4 regions of the Ruegeria sp. CDSC002 genome follow, and region 2 is predicted to be linked to each of the others. Evidence: riboswitches for the same ligand, from Rfam matches in the RefSeq annotation. Region 2 holds a riboswitch; each other region holds the start of a gene.
What was found. A riboswitch is a leader RNA that binds a small molecule or an ion and turns the genes downstream of it on or off. The one in region 2 is predicted to bind cobalamin.
Positions count from the first base shown of each region.

Region 1: it holds a riboswitch for cobalamin, as region 2 does, so the genes downstream of both, AC2FJE_RS11590 (DUF1636 family protein) here and AC2FJE_RS18165 (hypothetical protein) in region 2, are expected to answer to the same signal.
Region 3: it holds a riboswitch for cobalamin, as region 2 does, so the genes downstream of both, AC2FJE_RS23060 (metal ABC transporter ATP-binding protein) here and AC2FJE_RS18165 (hypothetical protein) in region 2, are expected to answer to the same signal.
Region 4: it holds a riboswitch for cobalamin, as region 2 does, so the genes downstream of both, AC2FJE_RS13585 (DUF1636 family protein) here and AC2FJE_RS18165 (hypothetical protein) in region 2, are expected to answer to the same signal.

Region 1 is NZ_JBXWOM010000005.1:269,962-275,797, forward strand. Features, by position in the region: gene AC2FJE_RS11580 (acetate/propionate family kinase) at 1-941, opposite strand, end outside; gene AC2FJE_RS11585 (bifunctional enoyl-CoA hydratase/phosphate acetyltransferase) at 934-2,373, opposite strand; cobalamin riboswitch at 2,522-2,727, shown strand; gene AC2FJE_RS11590 (DUF1636 family protein) at 2,829-3,185, shown strand; gene AC2FJE_RS11595 (ABC transporter ATP-binding protein) at 3,182-3,967, shown strand; gene AC2FJE_RS11600 (ABC transporter substrate-binding protein) at 3,978-4,928, shown strand; gene AC2FJE_RS11605 (FecCD family ABC transporter permease) at 4,930-5,836, shown strand, end outside.
Region 2 is NZ_JBXWOM010000010.1:145,419-151,254, forward strand. Features, by position in the region: gene AC2FJE_RS18155 (DNA polymerase III subunit gamma/tau) at 1-423, opposite strand, end outside; gene AC2FJE_RS18160 (protein-tyrosine phosphatase family protein) at 581-1,078, shown strand; gene AC2FJE_RS18165 (hypothetical protein) at 1,086-1,493, opposite strand; cobalamin riboswitch at 1,578-1,797, opposite strand; gene AC2FJE_RS18170 (alpha/beta hydrolase family protein) at 1,942-2,799, shown strand; gene rsgA (ribosome small subunit-dependent GTPase A) at 2,808-3,836, opposite strand; RNA gene ffs (signal recognition particle sRNA small type) at 3,995-4,093, opposite strand; gene AC2FJE_RS18185 (bifunctional 2',3'-cyclic-nucleotide 2'-phosphodiesterase/3'-nucleotidase) at 4,133-5,836, opposite strand, start outside.
Region 3 is NZ_JBXWOM010000022.1:10,404-16,239, forward strand. Features, by position in the region: gene AC2FJE_RS23050 (metal ABC transporter solute-binding protein, Zn/Mn family) at 1-658, opposite strand, end outside; gene AC2FJE_RS23055 (metal ABC transporter permease) at 655-1,557, opposite strand; gene AC2FJE_RS23060 (metal ABC transporter ATP-binding protein) at 1,550-2,308, opposite strand; cobalamin riboswitch at 2,538-2,748, opposite strand; gene AC2FJE_RS23065 (DUF998 domain-containing protein) at 3,291-4,040, shown strand; gene AC2FJE_RS23070 (bifunctional aspartate transaminase/aspartate 4-decarboxylase) at 4,490-5,836, shown strand, end outside.
Region 4 is NZ_JBXWOM010000006.1:290,707-296,542, reverse strand. Features, by position in the region: gene cobN (cobaltochelatase subunit CobN) at 1-631, opposite strand, end outside; gene cobW (cobalamin biosynthesis protein CobW) at 635-1,690, opposite strand; gene AC2FJE_RS13585 (DUF1636 family protein) at 1,687-2,076, opposite strand; cobalamin riboswitch at 2,161-2,370, opposite strand; tRNA gene AC2FJE_RS13580 (tRNA-Cys) at 2,657-2,730, opposite strand; gene AC2FJE_RS13575 (protein-L-isoaspartate O-methyltransferase family protein) at 2,958-3,611, shown strand; gene AC2FJE_RS13570 (TolC family outer membrane protein) at 3,707-5,125, shown strand; gene AC2FJE_RS13565 (hypothetical protein) at 5,200-5,836, shown strand, end outside.

The sequences.
Region 1 (5,836 bases), on a different contig from region 2:
GCGGCAGACAAGGCGCCCAGTTCACGGCGGATGCGGAAGACATAATACTCAATCGCCTTGCGCGCGTCCGGAGTGTCAGCAGCCAACAGGGTGCGCATGTCCGAGGACATGCCGGACAGGCCAAGCAAGCCGGACTTTCGATAGAGAAGCTCAGCGATTTCGTCTGCCTCCATCCCTTCTTGCTGCATCATGTAAAGCACGACCCCCGGGTCCAATTGCCCGCTGCGGGTGCCCATGGGCAGACCGTCGAGCGCCGAAAATCCCATGGTCGAGGCCACGGCCCGGCCACCCGACACCGCACACATCGACGCGCCATTTCCCAAATGCGCAATGACGACGCGGCCGTCGTACAAACCCGGCGCAATTTCTTTCAGCTTTTGCGAGACGTAGTCATAGCTCAGCCCGTGAAACCCGTATCTGCGAACGCCCTTTTCGTAGAATCTTTGAGGCAATGCGAAGGTATCATTCACCCAAGGGTGTGTCCTGTGAAACGCGGTATCGAAGCACGCAATCTGGGTGGTACCCGGAAAGGCTGCCGCGGCCGCCTTGATACCCGCAAGGCTGTAGGGTTGGTGCAAAGGCGCGAAGGGAATGAAACCGCTTAGCGTATCAAAAACGTGCTCGTCCACCACGACAGGTTCCGAATAGACTGGTCCGCCGTGAACGACGCGGTGGCCCACGGCCCGGACGTAAATGTCCGGCAGGTATTCGCGGGTAAGTTCAAGAAACGCGCTGATGGCCTCGTCATGGGTCTTAGCCCCAGACAGCTGACGGTCGACAGACCGCCCCCCTGCCGATTGGGCCAACAGGCGTGGGGCATCCCCCAACCGCTCGATTTGACCGCGCCAGCGCATACTGGGACGTCGGTCCTCGACCAGTTCGTAAAGCGCGAATTTCAACGAGGACGACCCGGCATTCAGCGCCAAAACATGTTCAGCCATGGATTTTGCCTTCATTCGCAATTGCATGCAGCGCCGCGACAGCACAAGACGCCAGCCGCGAAGCATCATCATCTGCCCGAGATGTCAGGATAATCGGTGCCGCAGCACCTATCACAACGCCGGCAGCCTCGGCATGAGAGATATATGTCAGCTGTTTGGCTACCATGTTGCCGGCTTCGATATTCGGAACAACCAGAATGTCTGCGACCCCCGCGACTGGTGAGGTAATGCCTTTTGTCCGCGCCGCGTTCAGATCAACCGCGTTGTCCATGGCCAAGGGACCATCGACCAGTCCGCCGGTGATCTGTCCACGCTCGGCCATTTTCGACAACAGCGCGGCATCGACAGACGACGGTAAATGCGGGTTGATGGTCTCAACCGCTGATAAGACGCCAACCTTGGGCATCTCGATGCCAATAGAATGCGCAAGATGGATGGCGTTCTGAACGATATCGGCCTTGGTTTCGAGATCCGGTGCGATATTCACCGCCGCATCTGTAACCATGATGGGTCGAGACATGCCTGGCACGTCCATCACGAACACATGCGACAGCCGCCGCCCGGTTCTCAGACCTTTTTCCCTGCGCAGAACGGCGCGTAACAACACATCCGTGTGCAAATGACCCTTCATCAGCATCCGGGCCTTACTTTCAACGACCAGCCCGACCGCGCGTTGGGCGGCCACTTCGTGGTCTCGCGCTTCAATGATTTCAACTCCGGACAAATCGGCCCCAAGCTGGGCAGCAGCAGCGGTGATTTTGTCCGGGTCGCCAACCAAAATCGGAGTAATGATGCCGCTTTCCAACGCGAGTAATGCCCCGCCTAGCGAATTCGGCTCTTCCGGGGCGACGATCGCTGTGGGCATCGGGTCCAAAGGACGTACCCTTTCCAACAAAGCGACGAAATGCCGGTGACGCTGAACGATCAGTCCCGGCACCTCGACCGAGTCGAAGGTCAAATGCCGCGACGGTGGCGTGACCTGTACGGTACCGCTCAGGATCAATGCGTTATCCCCGACCCGGCGCACTTCGGCGGAACAGGTCAGGTCGCCGTCTTCACGCTTTTCGGTAACAGCCACAAAGGCGGTCAGTTCTTCGCCCGCCATAACCGGAGCATGAAAACTCAGGTCCGCCCGACGTGTTTGCGTACCGGCCCCCGGTAAGATGTTTCCAATGACTGCAGCCACCAGACCCGCGGGCCACAAAGCGGGCGCGACAGCCTCGGGGTGTCCATCTCCATCTCCGTCATAGGCCGCCAGATTTAGCGGGTTGTGGTCACCCGAAGCCGAGGCAAACGCGTACAAGTCGTCCACGGTGCACAATCGGGTGACCTGCGCCTTGTCGCCCACCTTCAGTTGAGAATAGGTTCTGTTTTCTTGAATTTTCATCTCGTCCGGCTTTGTTTTTGAAAGCGTGTTCGTTGTTTCAAACATTGGATGTGCGGCCCCCCGGAACCAGAACATATCCACCTTTGTTGCTACATTTCTGCAACGCAGCGTAGTCAGATCATTGGCAAATGACAAATGACCTCTGTGCGTGGGGCGGCGCGGATTATCGCTTGACCCAAATTCGGAACTCGGGCAAGCATCACCGCGATGGTTCCCTATGGTTCGCCACGGGATGAAAAGGGAATACGGTGAGGTTGCCAACAAGCGCCAAGTCCGTGACTGCCCCCGCAACTGTAAGCGGTGAGCGACGCCAAATACCCACTGACCCCAAATGGGTCGGGAAGGATGGCCAAGCCACGACCCGCAAGTCAGGAGACCTACCATCCGATGTTCAACCAACCCGGGGCGGGGCGTCCTGGAAGGAGGCTTTATGACACGTCTAAGACGTGATGACATGATTGGCACCTTCTGCCCGCGCTTGGCAACAGGCGGAGTGGGCCATGTCGATCAGTCCTGATCACTTCCTTCTGATTTGCGAGACCTGCGAGGGTTCTGACCGGGCGGATTCATTGCGCGCTGCGCTTGCAAGCAAGCTTCCATCCAGTTTTGACATCCAAAGCGTTTCCTGCATGGCCGGTTGCGGTCGTCCCACAACCGTCGGGTTTCAGGCATTCGACAAAGCGCAGTACCTTTTCGGTGACATCCAATCGGCTGAGGACGTGGATGCTTTGGCCGAATTTGCACATCAATACCATCGCATCGCGGATGGGTGGACCAGCGCAACGCAGCGCCCGCCTGCCCTTCTTGAAAAGACTCTGGCGCGCCTGCCGCGGCTAAAAGTGGAGACAAGCGCATGACCTGCGGAGCTTTCCTTGAGGCGCGCGGGCTGGAGTATTACGCCCTGAACGGCGACGTACTGCTGCAAAACATCAATTTCGAACTGAATGAAGGGGCCACTCTGGCAATTGCCGGCCCAAACGGTGCGGGTAAGACAACGCTGCTGAATCTTTTGTGCGGCGGTGAAGAGATTGTGCTGGGGGACGTTTTGGTAAAGGGGCGCAGCCTTCGGCAGCTTTCGGCGATGGACCGCGCCCGAATGATCGCCGTGGTCAGTCAGCAGGAATCGCCGGACGGGCGTTTGTTTCTGCGCGATTACGTGGCCCTTGGGCAAATCCCCATCCGCGCTGATCGATCTGCGGCTGAGCACGCCTTGGAATTGGACCGCATCTTGAAGCTGACCGGACTCGTCGCCCTCGCCGACAAGCGGATGGCCGTGTTATCCGGCGGGGAACGCCAGCGCGCTCATATCGCAAGGGCGCTGGCGCAAAACCCGTCGCTTTTGTTCCTGGATGAGCCGACGAACCATCTGGACCCGGACGCCAAGGGACGGATGCTGTCGCTGGTAGCCGAGCTGGGCATTACGGTGGTCATGATCGTCCATGATCTGGTCATGATCCCGGAATTCGCGACCCATGTCGCGTTGATGAAATCCACGCGCCTGACCGGTTTCGGCCCCGTGCACGAAGTGCTGACACCCGAAAGGGTCCGTGAAACGTTTGGCGTCGATTTTCTTAGCTTTCAGCACGAAGGCCGCATGATCCCGGCACTGGATATCCGAAGAACCACTACCTCAAACTAGGAAAAATAACATGAACAAAACTCTCTGGTGCGCTGCACTGATCACTGGCATTGCAAGTGCCACAACAGCGCGCGAGATCACCGTCGACAATTGCGGCGAGCCGCTGGTGTTTGAAACTCAACCCGAGCGGCTGGTCGTACACGACATGAACATGACCGACATGGCCTTTGCGCTGGGTTTGCAGGACAAGGTCGTTGGCCTGACGGGCATCACTGGCTGGTACAAAACCAGCCCCGAGTTTGACACACTGCGCGGCGACATCCCGGAACTTGCGCCTAAGTACCCGACAGTTGAAAATCTGGTCGCTGTCGAACCCGACCTTTTCTTTGCGGGCTGGTACTATGGGATGAAGCCGGGCGGTGACGTGACCCCCGACACGCTTGCGCCGTTTGGCATCAAAACGATGATCCTGACGGAAAGCTGCGTACACCTGGATAAGGATCGCCCAGAAGCCAGCATGGATTTGCTGTTCACCGACGTCCTTCGCTTGGGCAAAGTAATGCACGTTGAAGACAAGGCAGAAGAGCTGGTTTCCGGCTGGAAGGAGGAACTGTCCGCGATTCAAACACAGACGGCCGACCTGCCGAAGCCCCGCGTTTTCCTGCTGGACGGCCCCGCCGATGCCCCGTTTACGGCTGGTAAGTTTGCCATTCCCGACGCGATGATTGCTGCCGCTGGCGGCGAGAACGTCACCCATGACATGGACACCAGCTGGGGACGTTCCTCGTGGGAGGCTGTTGCCGCTTCGAACCCGGAATTCCTGGTTTTACTTGATTATCAAACTGGAAATGGCGCCGCAGATACCTTCAAGTTCCTGCAGGACCATCCCGTGATGTCTCAGACGGACGCGGTCAAGAACGAACGCTGGATTGGTCTGCGCTACGAGGAACTGACACCCGGACCGGCAAATATCGAAGCAATTTCGAAAATGGCCAAAGCCATGCACCCGGGCCTGAACTGATATGGGCCGACTTGGCCTTACACTCTTGCTGGGGGCGGCTGTATTGGCCGCCCTTTTGCTAACCTCGACGGTCTACGGGACCACATCCATTCCGGCCTCTGACGCACTGGCCGGTGTCTTGTTGGGCACGGGAATAGTGGAAGGGGAAATGTCTCCGCTCCACCGCATCGTGTTTGACCTGCGCTTACCACGCGCGCTGTTTGCCGCCGTGATCGGTGCTGGGCTGGGCATCGTCGGCGTTGTCCTGCAAACCACCACACGCAACGATCTGGCGGACCCGTTTCTGTTCGGCCTGTCCTCTGGCGCTGCGGCGGGAGCTGTCTTTGTCATTACAGTAACCGGAGATGTGCTGGGCTTTTGGACCCTGCCACTGGCCGCGTTTTTCGGAGGGCTTGTCGCATCAGGTATTGTGCTGGCTTTGGTTCATGGGCTGCGCACAAGCGCGCCCGAAAAACTGATCCTCGCGGGGCTTGCGGTTTCGTTTTTGTTTTCAGCTATTACCAATTATCTGATTTTCGCGGGCGACAGCCGTGCGGCCCATTCGGTTATCTTCTGGATGCTTGGGGGTTTGGGTCTTGCCCGGTGGGAGACATTCCCGCTGGTCTGCGCAGGTTTAGCATTGATCCTCGCCTATGCAATGTACCGTAGCCGCTGGCTTGATGCACTGCTGACTGGTGATTTGACGGCCGCCACCCTGGGTGTGCCCGTTCAAGGCTTACGGTTCCGGATGTTCTTCGTGGCCGCTCTTGCGACTGCTGTGTTTGTGTCCGTCGCGGGTGTGATCGGTTTTGTCGGCTTGATGGTTCCCCACATCGCACGCGGTATCGCGGGGCCTTTGCACAGCCAGCTTGTGCCTACCGCCGCCATTGTCGGAGCAGCTTTGCTTACAGGCTCGGATATCCTGAGCC
Region 2 (5,836 bases):
CATGTGAACTTCGTCGATGATATAGATCTTGTAGCGCGCGCTGGCGGCGCGGTAGCGGACACTGTCGATGATCTCGCGGATGTCGTTCACGCCGGTTCGGCTGGCGGCGTCCATCTCCATCACGTCGACATGGCGTCCTTCCATGATGGCCACACAATGCTCGCACTGGCCGCAAGGTTCGGTCGTTGGCTTGCCTTCACCATCGGGGCCGATGCAGTTCATGCCTTTGGCGATAATCCGGGCAGTGGTAGTTTTGCCGGTGCCGCGAATACCGGTCATGATAAAGGCCTGCGCGATCCGATCCGCTTCGAACGCGTTTTTCAGCGTGCGTACCATTGCGTCCTGTCCAACCAGATCAGCAAAGGTTTCGGGGCGGTACTTGCGGGCAAGAACCTGATAGGCGGGGCTGGGCGTTTCGGTCATGTCTGCTCTGTCAGATTCGTGTCAGAAATGCAGCGTAGAGACCCGGGCCGCCCACGTCCACAGCAGGCTTTGTGGAATTTCGGTTTGGACAGCGTCTGTAAGCGGGATAAACCAGCTGTCAAAATTTGGTGGGCCGGTGGCAGTAGGAGCATTAGCTTTGGCAAAATTTGCGATCTACGCGCTGCCTGTTGGCTCAGGCATCTTGGCGCTGTCCCCCTTGCCGGGCGGCGGCGGTGGGTATGTGGACGATCTGAGGGTGATACAGGACTGGAACCCTGATCTGGTGATTTCAATGACCACCGAGGCCGAGATGCGGCAGGTCGGCGCAGGCGGTTTTGGTCGAGACGTTCAAAGCAGGTCCGTGACCTGGGTGCATCTTCCGGTCGAGGATTTTGGCACACCGCCCCTGCCAATCGAAACTCTTTGGCCCCAAGCCAGCGCAGCCGCCCGGCAGGTTCTGTCCGACGGTGGACGCGTGCTGGTGCATTGCCGGGGCGGTTGTGGGCGGTCGGGGATGGTCGCGCTGAGGCTCATGGTGGAAAGCGGCGAAGATCCAAACCACGCGCTAAACCGGCTGCGCTTGGCCCGACCATGCGCGGTGGAAACGGATGAGCAGATGGCTTGGGCCATGAAACCGGCCCAGAGCGATCAGTGAACTAGGATCAGGCCGTGGCTTGTTGAACAACCTGATGCGATGGACGCGGTGCAAGGGCCGATGCCTGAAGCATGGCGCAAGGCAAGGCCGCCAAAACACCAGCAGGCAGAGTGGAAAAGTCAGGGCCGAACATCATATCGGCGTATTCGTCCAACGTGTCGGCTGAGTCGCCTGTGTTTGCCCCGCAATAGACCCTGATCCGGGCCGGGCTGGCGCGAAACCGTGCGGTGCAACCCTCATCGCAATGGGTCAGTTCGCTGGAGCCGTCCACCTCAAATTCGCTGGTCGTCATTGGTTGTGCTGTTGCCATCGCCTCGGCCAATGCCCGAGCCATTTGGGCCAATGCGGGGCAGGTTTTCCCCGTTTTCTGGCACAGGGTGGCGGTGAATTCGTGGGTCGTTGTCTTCCAGATCATAATGCGCCCTCCGCGCGGTGAGCGGGGGACGTGGAACAGGGAACTCAGCGTACTGAAGACCTGCCCGGACACCCCGCCCGAGTTTCGGTTTTTACTTTGATGGCAGGTCTCCTGACTTGCGGGTCATTGCTTTGCCGACCTTCCCAGCCTTTCGGCCAGTGGTATTTCGGCATTGCTTACCGCTTACAGTTGCGGGGGCAGTCGCGGCCTTGGTCCGTTCCGGCTTTGCCGGGCTGGACCGCACCGAGTTCCCTTTTCATCCCGCCCCAATATAAGGACGAGAACCATCACCTCATCGCTAGCGGTTGTAGGTGGCTTGAGTCAAGCGGGCTGTTTTCCATCGTTCAAGTGGACGCTTGGTCACTTTGAAAATCTGTTGACTCTAGTCGCGCAAAAGCGCCGATATGCCATATGTGAACCGAATAGTTCAGATGCTTGCGAGGGCACCATGTTGGACAACACTCCGGTCGCTTTGACCGAAGATTTCACGTTTTCTGCCGGAGAGGCCGAACTGTCGGCACGGCTGTATATGCCTGCCTCGGCACCTGATGTGGCGGTTGTAGTCCATGCAGCTACAGGCGTACCGCGCGACTATTACCAGCATTTTGCGCGGTGGTTGGTGGACGAACAGGGTATGGCCTGTCTGACCTATGACTATCGCGATTTTGGCCACTCTCTACGCGGGCGCCTGCGCGATTCGCAGGCCACGATGGCCGATTGGGCGTTGATCGACATGCCCGCTGCCCGCGCTGAAATGCGGCGCAGATTTCCCGCCGCCCAGCAGTGGAGCATTGGCCATTCGGTGGGTGGAATGCTGGGGCCAATTCAGCCCGATATTGAGCAGATCGACCGGATGATCTGTGTCTGTTCAGGTTTGGTGACGGTATCCGACCACCCCTGGCCGTATCGCGCACTGGCGACAATGTTCTGGTATGCCCACCCGCCATTGCTGGTTAAGGCATTGGGATACCTGCCGGGCAAGGCACTTGGGTTCGGCTCGGACCTTCCGGCACGTGTCTACTGGCAGTGGCGCAAATGGTGCACCGCTGCGCTGAGCTACGTGCCGGAAATCGGCAAAAGCCTTCCAGACGCCCGTTGGGCTGCGTCGGAAACACCCGTCGATCTGTTCACAATGGACGATGATCAGGTGGTGCCCCCGAACGCGGTTTGGCGCCTGGCCGATCTTTACGGTCCCAAAGCCCGCCGGCATCAGTTGTCGCCGAAAGACTTTGGATTGGCCGAGGTCGGTCACATCGGCGCATTTGCGCGCCGAAATGCAAACATATGGCCCCGGTTGATCGCCTGAGTCGGTATTTACAGATTTTTGCTGGATTTCTTGTCCTGCATCACCGATCGTACCATCTTACCAAAGGCCTTGTCGCGCGCACGAGACTGCGCCACGGTTTCCGAGTTCCTCTCATCCTCGCGCCGCAGTTTTCGCCAACGCTCTAGCCGCTCTGTGTCAAGGGATCCGATGGAAATCGCATCCTGCACAGCGCATCCCGGCTCGGCCTGATGCTGACAATCGGAAAAGCGGCAGGTTTGGGCCAATTCCAGAATATCGGAAAAGACCTCATCGACGCCATCTTGTGCATCCAGCAACCGCAAAGCCCGCATGCCGGGTGTATCGACCAGCCAGCCTCCGTTCCGCATCGGATGCAACGCGCGGGCAGTTGTCGTGTGCCGCCCGCGCGCGTCGTCCTCGCGAATACCGGACGTTGCCTCATCCAGACCAGTCATGGCGTTGACCAATGTTGTCTTGCCGACACCGGATGAGCCAACCAATGCAGCGGTCTGTCCAGCAGGGCACCAGGACAGTACTTGCTGCACGTCCAGGGTATCCAAAGCATTGATTGCCAGTACGGTCAAAAACGGAGCCAGCGACTCGGCTGCTTTGGAGAAATTACTAGGATCGGTACAGGTATCGGCCTTGGTTAGTATGACGACCGGATAGCACCCGGCCTGATGTGCCAAAGCCAAATACCGTTCCAGCCGGGCCAGATTGAAGTCGGCATTGCAGGAACTGACGATGAACAGCACATCCACATTGGCGGCGATCAACTGGGCCTCGGCCCCAGTTCCGGCGGCGCGGCGTTTCAAAAGGCTGCGGCGCTCCAGCAGGTGTTGAACCCGGTTTTGATCATCCGCCAATACCCAGTCGCCGACGGCAAAGTCGCCCGTCGGCTGGTTTAGGGTGAGCAGCGGTGCTTCACCGTTGATGTTTGCACCGATCAGACGATCACGGTGAACGGCTGTGATGCGAAAGGGAGCGCATGTAGGATTGGCCGCATGTTGGGCGGCAAAGTGTGAGGACCATCCCAGGTCCGAAAGTGTAAAAGACATTGTTCTGCCTGTGTTCAGGTACAGCTATCCGTCTGGATGGCGGTCGCGCATCCAGCGGTAATGTGTTCAGGCAGGTGTGAGGGTCGGCCTCAGAAACGCTCTGCCCAAAGGGTTTTTGCTACAATCATAAAAGCCCTCCTGCGGCTAACGATTCAAGTAAGTGAGAGGTTGGACATCGACCCAAGCGGGGCTCGTTGTGGCTGCTTCCTTCCGGACCTGACCAGGTTGGCGAGGCGCTCGCCCGCGCCAACCTCTCGAAAATCGATATAGGGAAGACACGCAGAAATGACAACCCGTCACAGTGAGAGTTGAATGCGCAAGAACCCTTCGGCATCCGTTCCAGCCAGCGTTGGGCTGAACTCTGCGATGTCTGCGAGGTGACGTTGTGCCTGTTGGCCGGTCTTCAACAGGACAGAGGATCCCGGCATGGGCGCAAAACGGAATGGGCAGGGGCCCTGTTCCAGCGATTCAGCGGGCATTGCACCGGTCAGGTAATCTTTTAGCGCGTGTTGGATCGGCAAAGCCGGAAAGTTGATGATTTCGGCGTCCCGTATGATCGGAAAATGCCCGCCGCCGCTGGCCCGATAATTGTTCAGTGCAACGACAAAGCGTTGTTCGGCCGTCACCGCGTGGCCTTGGAAACGAAGATCTGAGATGCGCTGGTATGCCGGATTTACCAGTCGCCCTTCCGCATCGAACCGAGGCGGAACGCTCAGGTCGATCACGTAGCTTAGCCCGAACAGAACATCGAAATTGTGTCCGGCTCGATCAGGATTGACCAATTCAGTTTGCACGCCGGGTTTCACCTGATTGAATACGCCCGCAGACATTTCAAGCCAATCTCTGATGTGCTCTCCTGTCACCGCGACCGAACGAAGTTCGTTTGGAAAGATGTTCAGATCAGCCACGTGCCGCATACGCATGACGCCCGCAGGAATGTCCGAGTAAAAGCGAGGCCCGGCGCGACCACCGAACTTCGAAGGTGCCACGGCAGACAGCAATGGTGTCGCTTTATGGGGTGTGCCCTTCAGGATCTGGCGCACGGCCGAAGCCTGTGCTGCCGCCACCATCGCAAGCCCGCGATCCTTGGCGCAAAAGCTGAAATAGCTGTGCAGGCTCTGATCCGTATGCCCAATCGGTTCCGCGGCCCGTTTTCGTGTTGCGGAATGCACATCTGAAAACAGCGCCACCAACAGCGGGTCTTCGGCCGCCGGGTCAGCACCTGAGACTGGGCGCAGTTCAGTGCGATGAGCCGCGACCGACCAGCCCTTTTCTACCGAGGCAACCAGCGTCAGATCAATCACGCCAAGATGAGATCCGGCAGATCCCGGCATGACAACAGGTGTGCCATGCACCATACCGCCAGTGGCATCGACGTGTTCCAGCCCAGCGTGTGACTTCCCCGGCAGGGTCAGATGCGTGTGCCCGGCGATGATGGCGTCAATGCCCTCAATCGCGGCAAGGGGGATTATCGCGTTTTCAAGATCGGGCGCGGGGTCGACGGACCCCAGCCCCGTATGGGCAAGCGCGATGATCACGTCGCAGCCGTGGGATCGAAGCTCTGACACTTTAGTGCGCGCGCAGGTCAGAATGTCGTCTATCCGGACGTCATTACCCAGCCGATGAGATTCCCAATTCCGGGTCTGCGGCGGAACCACCGAGAAGACGCCGACGGTTAGCGAGGCTTGGTGCCCCGCGACCTCAACCCGGCGGGTTAGAACTGCCTGATCCTGCCAGACCTCGTTAGCGCCTGGGCGATGAACATTGCTGCAAACCACCGGACAGGGGGCCTGCGAAAGGATGCGGTCCAGTATATCTTGACCGAGCCCGAAATCATGATTGCCCAACCCGATCGCATCATACTCTAACGCGCCAAGGGCCTGCATCAGCGCATGCGGCTTGTCAGCTTGCTCGGCGGCCATATCCCCAACCGGAGTTCCCTGCAGCGAATCGCCATTGTCAAAAAGCAGCACGGTTGAGCCTTCCGCCTGCGCCTCAGT
Region 3 (5,836 bases), on a different contig from region 2:
TGGCTGATGGCTCCGCCTCGGTATCGATGCCAACCGGCGCAAGGAAAGTCAGTCCGTAGGCGTCTGCCAGATAACCAAATGCGTCATGTGCAGTCACAACCGTGCGGCGATTGGCAGGCAGGCCTGCCAGCTTCGTCTTGGTTTCTGCATCCAGCGCCTCAAGCTGCGCAATATAGGCCGCAGCATTGGCAGCGATTTCTTCGGCGTGCTCGGGCATCGCCTCTGTCATCACGTCGGCCACATTGGTCACGTAAATCATGCCGTTCGACAGCGAGTTCCAAGCGTGGGGGTCGATTTTGCCCTCGACTGTGACAGGCGTGATACCATCGGTGGCAACGTGCACGGTTGCGTCAGTGCCCGATTCAGCGATCAGGGTATCGGACCATGTCTCAAAGCCCAGACCGTTGACAAAGATGATATCCGCCTGGGCAACGGCCTTCGCATCTGCAACCGAAGGCTGATACACATGCGCATCCGCATCCGGGCCCACGATTGTCGTAACTGTGGCCAGATCGCCCACGACCTCTTCGACCATGTCGCCGAGGATCGAAAAGCTGGCGACGATCTTGACGTTGTCTTCTGCCGCAACGGTCGGCAATGCAGCCAAAGCAAACGACACAGAGGCGATGCCGGCATAGAGTGACTTCACAAGAGTCATTGTGCTCTCTCTTCTTGTTGAATTTGGGCAATGGGGATGTCTTTGGAAACAGACGGTTTGCGCATCCGTCTGCCAAAACCAAGGGGACCGAAAATGGCCGAGAACAGAAAGAACCCACCGGCAACCAAAACGATCGCCGGGCCGGACGGCGTGTCCGGGAACAAGTAGGACAGGGTCAGGCCGATCCAGCAGCTGGACAAGGCAAACAGAAAACCCAGGACCAGTTGCCCGGTGATCGTACTGGCCCAATAGCGCGCCGCAGTTGCGGGAAGGATCATCAAGCCAACGGCCATCAACGTTCCCAGTGTTTTGAACGCAGCCAGAAGGTTCAGAACCAACAGCAGCATAAAACCCTGATCTACCAACCACGGTCGGCGCGTCTGCGTTTCGAAGAAAACCGGGTCACAGGTGCTGACAATCAGCGGACGAAGCAGAACGGCAAATGCCAACAAAGTTACTGTCGCCACCCCTCCGACAAGGACCATCGACGCGTCGTCGATCCCTAGGATTGATCCGAACAGGAAGCTTTTTAGTGGAACTGCGGACCCCGCTGCAGACAGGATAAAGATACCCACCGCCAATGCGATAAGATACAGCGAGGCAAGACTAGCATCGCTGCGCAGGATCGTCCGGCGTGCCAGAAAGGCGGTCAAAATGGCGACGCCAACACCCGCGATAAGCCCTCCGACCAACAGCGACATGACCGAAAGGCCCGCCGTGACAAAGCCGATGACGATGCCTGGGGTAATCGCGTGGGCCATGGCCTCGCCAGCCAGCGACAGACGACGCAGAACAAGAAACGCCCCTACCGGTGCGACCGAGGCCGACAAGACCGTGGTTGCCACAAAAGCGCGACGCATGAAGGCAAAGCTCCACATTTCTGCGATCAGGTCATACATTGGCGTGCTCCGCTGTTGAATGGGTGCCACGGAACATCCAGGACGCCTGACTTTCCGAGAGGTATCCTTGCGCAACCAGCCGATCTGGCGTCAGAACGTCATTTACCGGTCCATGGGTCGCCTCTTGCCCGCCCAAAAGCAGCGCATGGCTGCAATAATCCAGCACTGAGGAAAGATCGTGCACCACCAAAACCACCGCGCGACCCTCATCGCGCCATCGGCGTATAATCGACAGCAGATGCGCTTCAGTACTTTGGTCGACTGCGGCAAACGGTTCATCCAACAGGATCAGCGGCGCGTCCTGCATGATAACCCGCGCAAACAGCGCGCGCTGCAGTTGCCCTCCCGACAGCATATGCAGAGGCCGGTCAGCGATATCCAGTACCCCGGCCTCATCTAGCGCTGCAGCCATCCGGTTGCGCGCGGCGGCGTCCAGCCCGGTACGATAACCAAACCCGCGCCAGGCACCCATCGCAGCAAGATCCCTCACACGGATGGGAAATCGGCGGTCGAACTCTGTCATCTGCGCCAGATACCCGATGTCACCAGGACGGCCCTGCGGCCAAGTCAAATTGCCCGAAAGAGGATCCATCAAGCCCAGCAGCATCTTTACAAAAGTGCTCTTGCCCGACCCGTTCGCACCAAGAACGGCAAGGGTCGTTCCAGCCGCGATATCCATGGAGAGGCGGTGAAACAATGTAAGGTCGCGGTAGCCCAACGTCAGATCGCGGATTTGTAAAACGGCCGTCATCAAATCACCGCGTAAATCGCGAGCCACAAGAGCGCCGACAGCGCCAGAGCCCCCGCCACCAGCACCGGAACGCTGAATTCTGTCAGACACTTACCCCTTTGGGTGTCAGCTTTTTGCAATGACAACGGCAACGCCTCCTGTGTTTGGACAGGGGCAAAGCGAGCGCAAGGTCGTGCACGGTACGGACCGCTTGAAACATTGTCATCTCCCTCTGGGACACCCCGCCCAGGTTCATAAATTTCGGATGGCAGGTCTCCTGACTTGCGGGTCAAAGCTATCCCGATCCTTCCCAGGCTATTGCCCAGTGGACGATCTCGGGTCGCTCGCCGCCTACAGTTGCGGGGGCAGTCACGGAATTGGCCTTTTTACAGAACCGCACCGTATTCCCTTTTATCCCTGACCGCAAAATACAGTCGGGAACCATCGCGAGGACAAAATACGAATTGATTTGATTCGACAAGAGCGCAAACCTGTGAGGGATGGCTATTCGTTCCAGTCACCGGTCGACTACGGAGGACGCGGTAGACGTGAGGCAACGGTGGATACTACACGAGCCCCGCTTCTTGCAGCTTCAGACCCACGCCAACGGTCTTTTTGACTGAATTTATTCTGCCCGGACTTTTTTTGTCTGCAGTGGGATGATTTGGGTCTTTGACATTGCAGGTTATTCGCCTGACGGGGTGCCGATGTTAAGCGATTGATCTATTTGATCGATTGCCGTCTGAGCGGGGTGTTTTGGATAGTCTGACGCCGGTTGCGGCAAGGTGCAACCGCGGTTGTCGAACTAAGTTAAAGTGTTTGGTTTGAGGAAGAAGCGGATTTTCGCAAAACAGTAGCCAAACTTCCGATAAGCGGGACAAAGCTGACTAATGCCGCGATGGCGCAAAGGTCTGCTTTCGGAAGCGATCAGATGCACCTGAACGGAGGCTACTGATTTACCGGTGCCAGATTCTGGAAGTTGTGATCCCACTCTGTGATTGACATGGATGAGCGACGTGTTCTGATCGGCTTGCCTGACGGAAGGTGCCAACTCGTCAGGGCAATCGCTCTAAGAAGCGTGCGCGTCAACACAGGGGCAGAGCTTTTGCGGATAACTCTCTGGGGCAACTCACGATCAATAAGCCTTGTCGTTTTGCCCATTATTAGTGGACTTTGGTTGGCGATAGGCGTGGGCATCATAAGTGCACTGACCCCCAACTATTCGCATATCGACCAATTCATGAGCGCACTCGGGGCTGTAGGGGCCCCCTTGGCGACGTGGACCAACTATGCCGTCTTCATACCGACAGAGATTTGGCTTCTGGCGTTCCTCGCAAGACTAAACAGTTGCCTCCCAGGCAGCAGGACAAAACGAATCTCGATATTGCTTCTATCCGCTTACGCCATTCTTTTGATACTTGCCGCCTTTCTGCCTTGTGATGCGGGGTGTGATAGTCGAGGCAGCGACGAGAACATGACAAGCACGTTGGTCCATATTGCTCATATGGCAATTGCGGTGACGGCTTATCCGCTTGCGTTGATCGGTTTGCTGATCCTCAGCCTGACTGCCCCACCAAATTCGCTTCTGCGGCGCTTGGCGCCGCCAGCTACAATCGTCGGCTTCTGTTTGTTTATCACAATTTTCTTGATGCCAGTAACACAAGGCTTATTCCAACGCCTCCTCGAAGCATGGATCTACTTCCAATTTATATCGCTGGGACTATATGCTGCTTCAATTTTGCCTCAAAACTGACCTTCCTGCGGTGTGCAGCATTGGCCAAAGTGGGCTCAGAGCGATCGTTCTCTGCCCCCAATTTGGATGACAGCCATCAGCTCGAAGCGGTCATTCCTTACATCCTGCCTCGGAGATAGCAGTCGTTCCATCAAGGAACGGTGTTGGTAGAGCAGGCCACCTTCTGGACATTCGCTGTTTGCGCAGTTTTGGCGGCCACGAAAGGCAGCAATGCGCAGATGGTGAACCTTGCAAATTTTAGTGGGATGTCAGCACTGAGACCAAAGCGTCGGCGCAATTTCCATCACCCTGTCTGCCTTGCAAAATGGTTACAGCCAAGGCTTGAAATGAAGAATCGTAATTCTCGGTTTTACGCCGTTCCCATCAAATAGTGTTGTTTTCATTGACACATTGCCTTGCATGCGATCCGCTAAACTACGTCATCTGTTTTAACGCAAGGATTTGATGTCATGCCAGAATCACTCAACCTGCATAAATTTGAAAACCTAAGTCCTTTCCAAATCAAAGACGAACTTATTAAGTTGGCGCAAAAAGAGGCGCGGCAGATGGCTTTGCCATACCTCAATGCCGGTCGAGGGAACCCTAACTGGATCGCCACTAAAGCGCGGGAGGCGTTTTTCCTTTTAGGGCAGTTCGCTATGACAGAAGCTCAGCGCCATCGTAATGAGCCGCAGGTCGGTTTGGCCGGGATGCCGCAAGGGCCAGGCTGTTATGACCGGCTAAAAGCATATTGTTCCAAATCGGTTGAAGGAAACGGCCCTCCAGGTGCGGAAACTTTGGTGGCCGTAGTGGATTTTGCGATTGAGAAATTTGGTTTTACACCGGACGATTTCGTGCTCGAGTTGACCGACGGTATTGTTGGCGACCACTACCCGATGCCCGACCGGTGCATGGAGCACAACGAGGCGATTGTCCACGAATACGTTATGTGGGCGATGTGCGCGGGGCACCGTCCGGATGCGAAGTTCGATATCTACGCAGTTGAGGGTGGAACCGCTGCAATGTGTTATATTTTCAAGGCACTCAAGAACCAGCGGTTGCTGAATGCCGGCGACACCATTGCGTTGGGCACACCGATTTTCACACCCTATCTGGAAATGCCGGTACTTGAAGACTATGGGCTGAACACCGTGGATGTATCTTCGAAAGAAGAGGACCACTTTCAACTGAACGACGATGATTTCGAAATCTTGTCCGACCCGAAAGTCAAAGCACTATTTCTGGTCAACCCGGGCAACCCGTCTTCAGTCGCTATCAGCCCCGAAGTCTCGACTCGGCTTGTCGAGTTCGTAAAGAACCGCCGCCCGGACCTGATCATTCTGACTGACGATGTTTACGGGACCTTCGTTCCGAATTTTCAGTCTATCTTGGGGCATCTGCCTGAGAACACAATCGGGGTCTATTCGTACTCCAAGTATTTCGGTTGCACCGGGTGGCGTTTGGGCGCGATTTTGGTGGCCGAGAACAACATCTTCGACAAGATGATTGCGGAGGCTACGGACGAAACCAAGGCCGTCGTCAACGCACGGTACGAAACGTTGACGCCTGATCCATCCTCGTTCAAGTTCATCGACCGGATCGTCGCCGACAGCCGCGATGTTGCGCTGAACCACACCGCAGGTCTATCACTGCCGCAGCAGGTGATGATGACTTTGTTTTCACTGGTCGAGCTTATGGACGAAGAGAAGGCCTATCAGAAATTCTGCTGGGGTATTCTGAAGCACCGCTTTGACGAGTTGGTCGAAGGGATGGGCATCGAAGTTCCAGATAACCCGCTGTTCGACAAATACTACGGT
Region 4 (5,836 bases), on a different contig from region 2:
AAGCCCGGTAGAACGTTACCAAGATACGCTTTGCGTCGGTGGTGAACGCTTTATCCGCCGGGATGACGCCGCGATCCGGGCACCATGCACCGCATTCGGGCAGGGTCTTGGCCCCCATCACGGGTCCGGCATAGAGACCCGCCGCAAGCGCCATCTGGGCAAGAGCCGCTTGCGCCGCGACTTCACCGCCGGTGTCACAGAGATGCGCAAGCCGCCGCAGGGTCGAGACGGGCAGGGTGGAGTAGCCATCCAGCCGAGTATCCTCGCGCCCGTCGGCGGGTAGGACGGCCAGCGCGATGCCTTTAGCCTGTGCCAGCGCCAGAACTTGCTGCAAGCCATAGGACCAGTAAGGGACGCCGCCGATCAAACGGATCAGAATGCCCTTGGCGCCCTCGAGCGTTTGCTCGACATAAGTGTCGACAGACAGCGGGTGTTTCAACGCGGTCAGATTGGCCAATCGCATCGTCGGCATGCGACCTTCGGACCCGCCACCGCGATGCCATCCTGCCGCGAAAGCGCCAAGGTCGCTGTCCGAAAAGGACAGCACCACCAGATCCGCCGGGCTCTGACCCAGATCGGTCGGGGTTTCGGTCTCTTCTAACCCGTGGCTTTCGCGGAAGACGACGTGCATGGCTTACTCGGCGGCCTCGGTCACACCCACGAGGATATCGCGGATTGCGGCCTCATTGATGTCGTCATGCTCGGCAATGACCACCAGGCGCGAGCGGCGCTCTTCGCCGGGCTCCCACGGCCGGTCATACTGGTGACGTACGCGGGCACCAACGGCCTGCACCAGCAGACGCATCGGTTTGCCCTGAACGGCGGCATAGCCTTTGACGCGCAGAATGTTCAGATCATTGGCCAGACGTTCGATATTGGCGACCAGTTCCGCCGGGTCGGTCTGTTCGGGCAACTCGACGATGATGCTTTCGAAATCGTCGTGTTCGTGGTCGTGGTGGCCGTCGTGATGCGACGGGCGCGCGTCCATGTCATCCTCGGCGGCGGCTTCGAGGCCCAGCACGACACGCACGTCAACGGCGCCTTCGGCAACCTCAACCACGGGCAGCGGGCGCGGAGCCTCAGTCGCGATGACCTGTTTGGCTTTGGCAACGCCTTCCGGACCGGCCAGATCGGGTTTTGTCAGCAGGATGATGTCGGCGCACGAGATCTGGTCCTCAAACACCTCGGACAGAGGCGTTTCGTGGTCGATCGAGTCGTCAGCCAGGCGCTGGGCGTCCACGGCTTCGACATTTGGTGCGAAACGCCCAGCGGCGACGGCCTCGGCGTCCGCCAGAGCGATCACACCATCAACGGTGATTTTCGAGCGGATATCGGGCCAATCAAACGCCTTGAGCAGCGGTTTGGGCAGGGCAAGACCGGACGTTTCGATCAGGATGTGATCGGGGCGCGGCTCCAGCGCCATCAGCGCCTCAATGGTCGGGATGAAATCATCGGCTACGGTGCAGCAGATGCAGCCATTGGCAAGTTCCATGATGTTTTCCGCCGGGCAATCCGGAATGGCGCAGGATTTCAGGATATCGCCATCCACACCCACATCACCAAATTCGTTGACGATAACGGCCAGGCGCTTGCCCTGCGGATTCTGCATCAGGTGCTTTACCAGCGTGGTTTTGCCCGAGCCCAGAAAGCCGGTGATCACAGTGACGGGGAGTTTTTCAAGGTTGCTCATTTCAGGGCTCCAATCGGGGGAATGCGGGCCGCACAGTTTTTGCGGAAATGTTCGGGGCGTTCGCGCCATTTCACCAGACCGTCTTCAGCGGCCAGATACTTGGTGACGCCTTCAACGATGGTCTCGACATGGTCGGTCTCGTCGAGGTTTTCATAAACGAAGATCCATCGGGATGGGCCGCCACGCAAAACGATCGAGCATCCCTGATCACAGTTCGACAGACATTCCACCGGTTTCAGGTCGACGCCGTCCGGCAAGCCAGCCTGTTCAAGTGCTTTATGCAGCAAAGTGCCGGGTCGCTGGGCGTCATCTTCGATAGGTAACCCACGGCGACATGTCGTGCAGACCAGCAACTCGACTGGTGCGGTCTCGGTCACGTCTCTCATCCCCCTCATCCTTTATACGGGGGACGGGGTTTCATGCGGGCCACGCGTCTGCACATGGACCCGACACCGGAACACCCCGCCCGGTTTCAACTTCGGGTGCTGGCAGGTCTCCCGGCTTGCGGATGTCAGAGGCGGGCCTCTGTCGGATGTCCCGCCTTCCCGGCCTATTAGGCCAGTGGCTTTGGGCACCCTCTCCGGTCACGGTCGCGGGGGCGGCTGTGCTTGGCGGAATAACCGCTGGCACATTCCCTTTTCATCCATCCGGGGATGGACACCAACGCATGCGACATGCGGCACGAGCAGGGGGCTTGTCAAGCACGACTGGGGTTTGAAAACCCGCTACGTCAGAAAAGCGACTTGCCGAAGTCAGTCAGCGGCATCCGATGCGATCCGATCACGCAGCGAGGCGCAATTCAGCCCGGCCGTCGCAGATGATTCAGCACTTCTCAGTTTGGCAATCAAGTAGTGCGGTTGTGTAAATGGAATCGCTGGACCCGCAATCGCAACATGCATCTGATACTGAACTTTAGGCGTCCGAAATTGCGAAAGCAGCGCAGAAAGCTAAGTGCTTGGAAATAAATGGAGGCGAGTACCGGAATCGAACCGGTGTACACGGATTTGCAATCCGCTGCGTCACCACTCCGCCAACTCGCCTTTTCAAGTAAAATCAAATACTTGCCGTGGTGTGATCGGCGTTTTAGCAGCTTTCGACAGGAGCGTCCAGAGGGGGGAGCGCAAATTTCAGGGCCGGGTGCCAACTTAGTCTTTGGTTGCGACGTTGTATCTTGTGAAGATTGGAAAGTTTCCGTGTCTGGGCCGTTGCCGGTTTTTCAAGGATGTGGCAGAACTCAATCACCCAAGGGAGCAAGATGAGCGATCCAATGACAGATTTCGCAGCCCGCCGCCGGACGATGGTCGATACGCAGATACGTCCTTCTGATGTCACGAAGTTTCCCATCATAGACGCGATGCTGACCGTCAAGCGCGAGAATTTCGTGCCGGACGCGAAGCGCGAAGCGGCATATGTCGAGGGATTGATCGAACTGGGTGATGGGCGCTGTATGTTGGAGCCGCGGACCCTAGCTAAGATTCTGGACATATTGAACATTTCGAACGACGAGTCGGTTTTGGATATTGCTCCGGCCTTGGGGTATTCGACGGCAGTCGCCGCGCGCATGGCACAGCTGGTTGTTGCCGTGGAGGAAGATGAAAATCTGGCGGCCGAATCTCAGTCTATCCTGATGGAGGCGGAGGCTGACAATGCGATTGTCCATGTCGGCCCTCTTGAACAAGGTGCCCCCGAACATGGGCCCTATGACGTGATTATGATCCAGGGTGGTGTGGAACAGGTTCCGGATGCGTTGATCGCGCAGCTTAAGGACCATGGGCGAATTGCGTGCCTTTTTGTCCAAGGTGCACTGGGGATCGTCCGTATCGGCCATAAATCTGGGGATCGGGTGACTTGGCGGGACGCGTTTAATGCCAATGCACCGATTTTGCAGGCATTTTCCACGGACCGTGTATTTTCGCTATAGTTTTATGGCGGATTGTTCTGCCGCCTTGATTAGTTGAACACAAACGCGCAAACTGTCGGCAGAGCAGCGTAATTTTGATTTGAGAGGATTTCGTTATGAGTTCTATGGCGGGAGGAAAGCTGGTCAAGGCGCTGGCGCTGACTGCGGGGGTCGCACTTAGCTTTGTACCGGGACGGGCCGTTTGGGCCGACAATATTACTGACGCATTCATTGGCGCGTACAATACCAGCGGGTTGCTGGAACAGAACCGCGCATTGTTGCGTGCGGCGGACGAAGACGTGGCAATTGCATTGTCAGCGCTTCGACCGATCATCAACTGGACGGTCGCGATTAGCAGCAACTATAACCGTCGCAACGTCAGCGATGTGGTGACAAGAACCGACCCGAACAACTTCTTTACGGGGCTGACCCTCAGCCAACTGCTCTACGATGGTGGGGCCGCTGTTTTGGGCAAGCAATCGGCGCAAGAAACGGTGCTGTCGACCAGGCAGACCCTTGTTGATATCGAACAGCAGGTTTTGTTCCGCGGTGCCAATGCGTATCTCGAAGTGCTGCTGCAGGAAGAAACCGTACAGATTCGCCTGAACAACGTCGATGTATCGGCCGAGGAACTGCGCGCATCGCAGGACCGGTTTGATGTTGGCGAAGTCACGCGTACGGACGTTGCGCTGTCACAAGCCCAGCTTGCAAGCTCGCAAGCTGATCTGGCCGTTGCACGCGGTAACCTCGACACGGCGCGGGCGGAATACGTGAATGCCGTTGGCAAATCGCCCGGACGCACAGCTGGTCAACCGAGCCTGCCAAATCTGCCAAGCTCGGAACCGCAGGCCGTCAGCCTGGCGCAGCGAAACCACCCCGCCATTCTTTCGGCACAGCATCAGGTGCGTGCCTTCGACCTGATCGTTGCGCAACAGCGCGCCAACCTGGGTCCGAATGTCAGCCTGAACGCCGACGCCGGTATCACTGAGACCTATGACAACGATGACAATATCGAAGACGGCAGTGTTTCGCTGAACTTCAGTCAGCCGATTTACGCTGGTGGCCGTTTGGCCGCAAGCGTGCGCCGCGCCATGGCTACACGGGATGCATCGCGCGCCAACCTGTTGAATGTGCAGAAAGATATCACTCAGGGTGTGACAGATGCCTACGCCCGTTTCCAAGCCGCGTCAGCAAGTTTGCGGGCGTCGACCGAACGGGTGCGCGCATCGCAGGTGGCATTTGATGGTATCCGCGAAGAAGCTACTTTGGGTGCCCGGACCACGCTGGATGTTCTGAACGCACAGCAGGATTTGCTGGACGCGCAACTGGCCGAGGTTGCATCGCGGATCGAGCGATCGCGGGCCGCATACCAGTTAGTGCAGGCACAGGGCCTGTTGACCGCCGAACGTTTGGGACTGGCCGTGCAGATCTATGATCCGACGCTGTACTATAACCTGGTCAAGAAAGCGCCGGCTCAGGTCAGCAGACAAAGCAAGGACCTGGATCGCGTTCTCAAAGCGTTGCGTCGCGACTAAGGGCCAATACTATCTGTTGTGACGACCGGTTTGTTTGGCTACACTCAATCCTGAGGATAGAGCGGTAGAGAACAATGACGGAAAAAGTCGTGAACGGCAGAGTAGAGGACGTGCTGTCCTCGATCAAACGGCTAGTCGGTGAAAGAGGTGAGCAAACCTCGGAGTCGGCGCCTTCAATCGCCCGCAAGCCCGGGCGATTGGTACTTACCGATGCATTGCGAGTCGGCGGAACGTCCAGCATTCAGGACGGCCCGGAGAATGAAGCAGAGGTCAAAGCAGGCTACACGGCCGACGCGTCGGTCAAGCCGATGCTTCTGCGCGCGTGCGACATCGTTAATCGTGAAGACCCCGCCAACAAAGAACAGGCCGCGCCAGAGCCGCCCAAAAACCCGACCAACAGTCTGAGCGCAAAGATCGAAGCCCTAGAAGCGGCGATTGCACGCACTGAGGACCAGTGGGAGCCGGATGGCGAAAGCGAAGACGAGTACTCCGGTACTCCGGCGAAGGCCCTTGAATTCAGCGCGCGCAAAGAATTTACGGATACCGAGGGAAAGAAAGCCGAACCCACTCAGGCAAAGGCCAAAGAAGCTGTCGCGACGACCAAGGCAACTTTCGTTCGCGACCCCGAGGTGATCACCGCACCACCTGTTCACCCAGTCGAAGCAGCAGCGGAAGATTCAGCGATAGCTGGTATTAGCGAAGACGCATTGC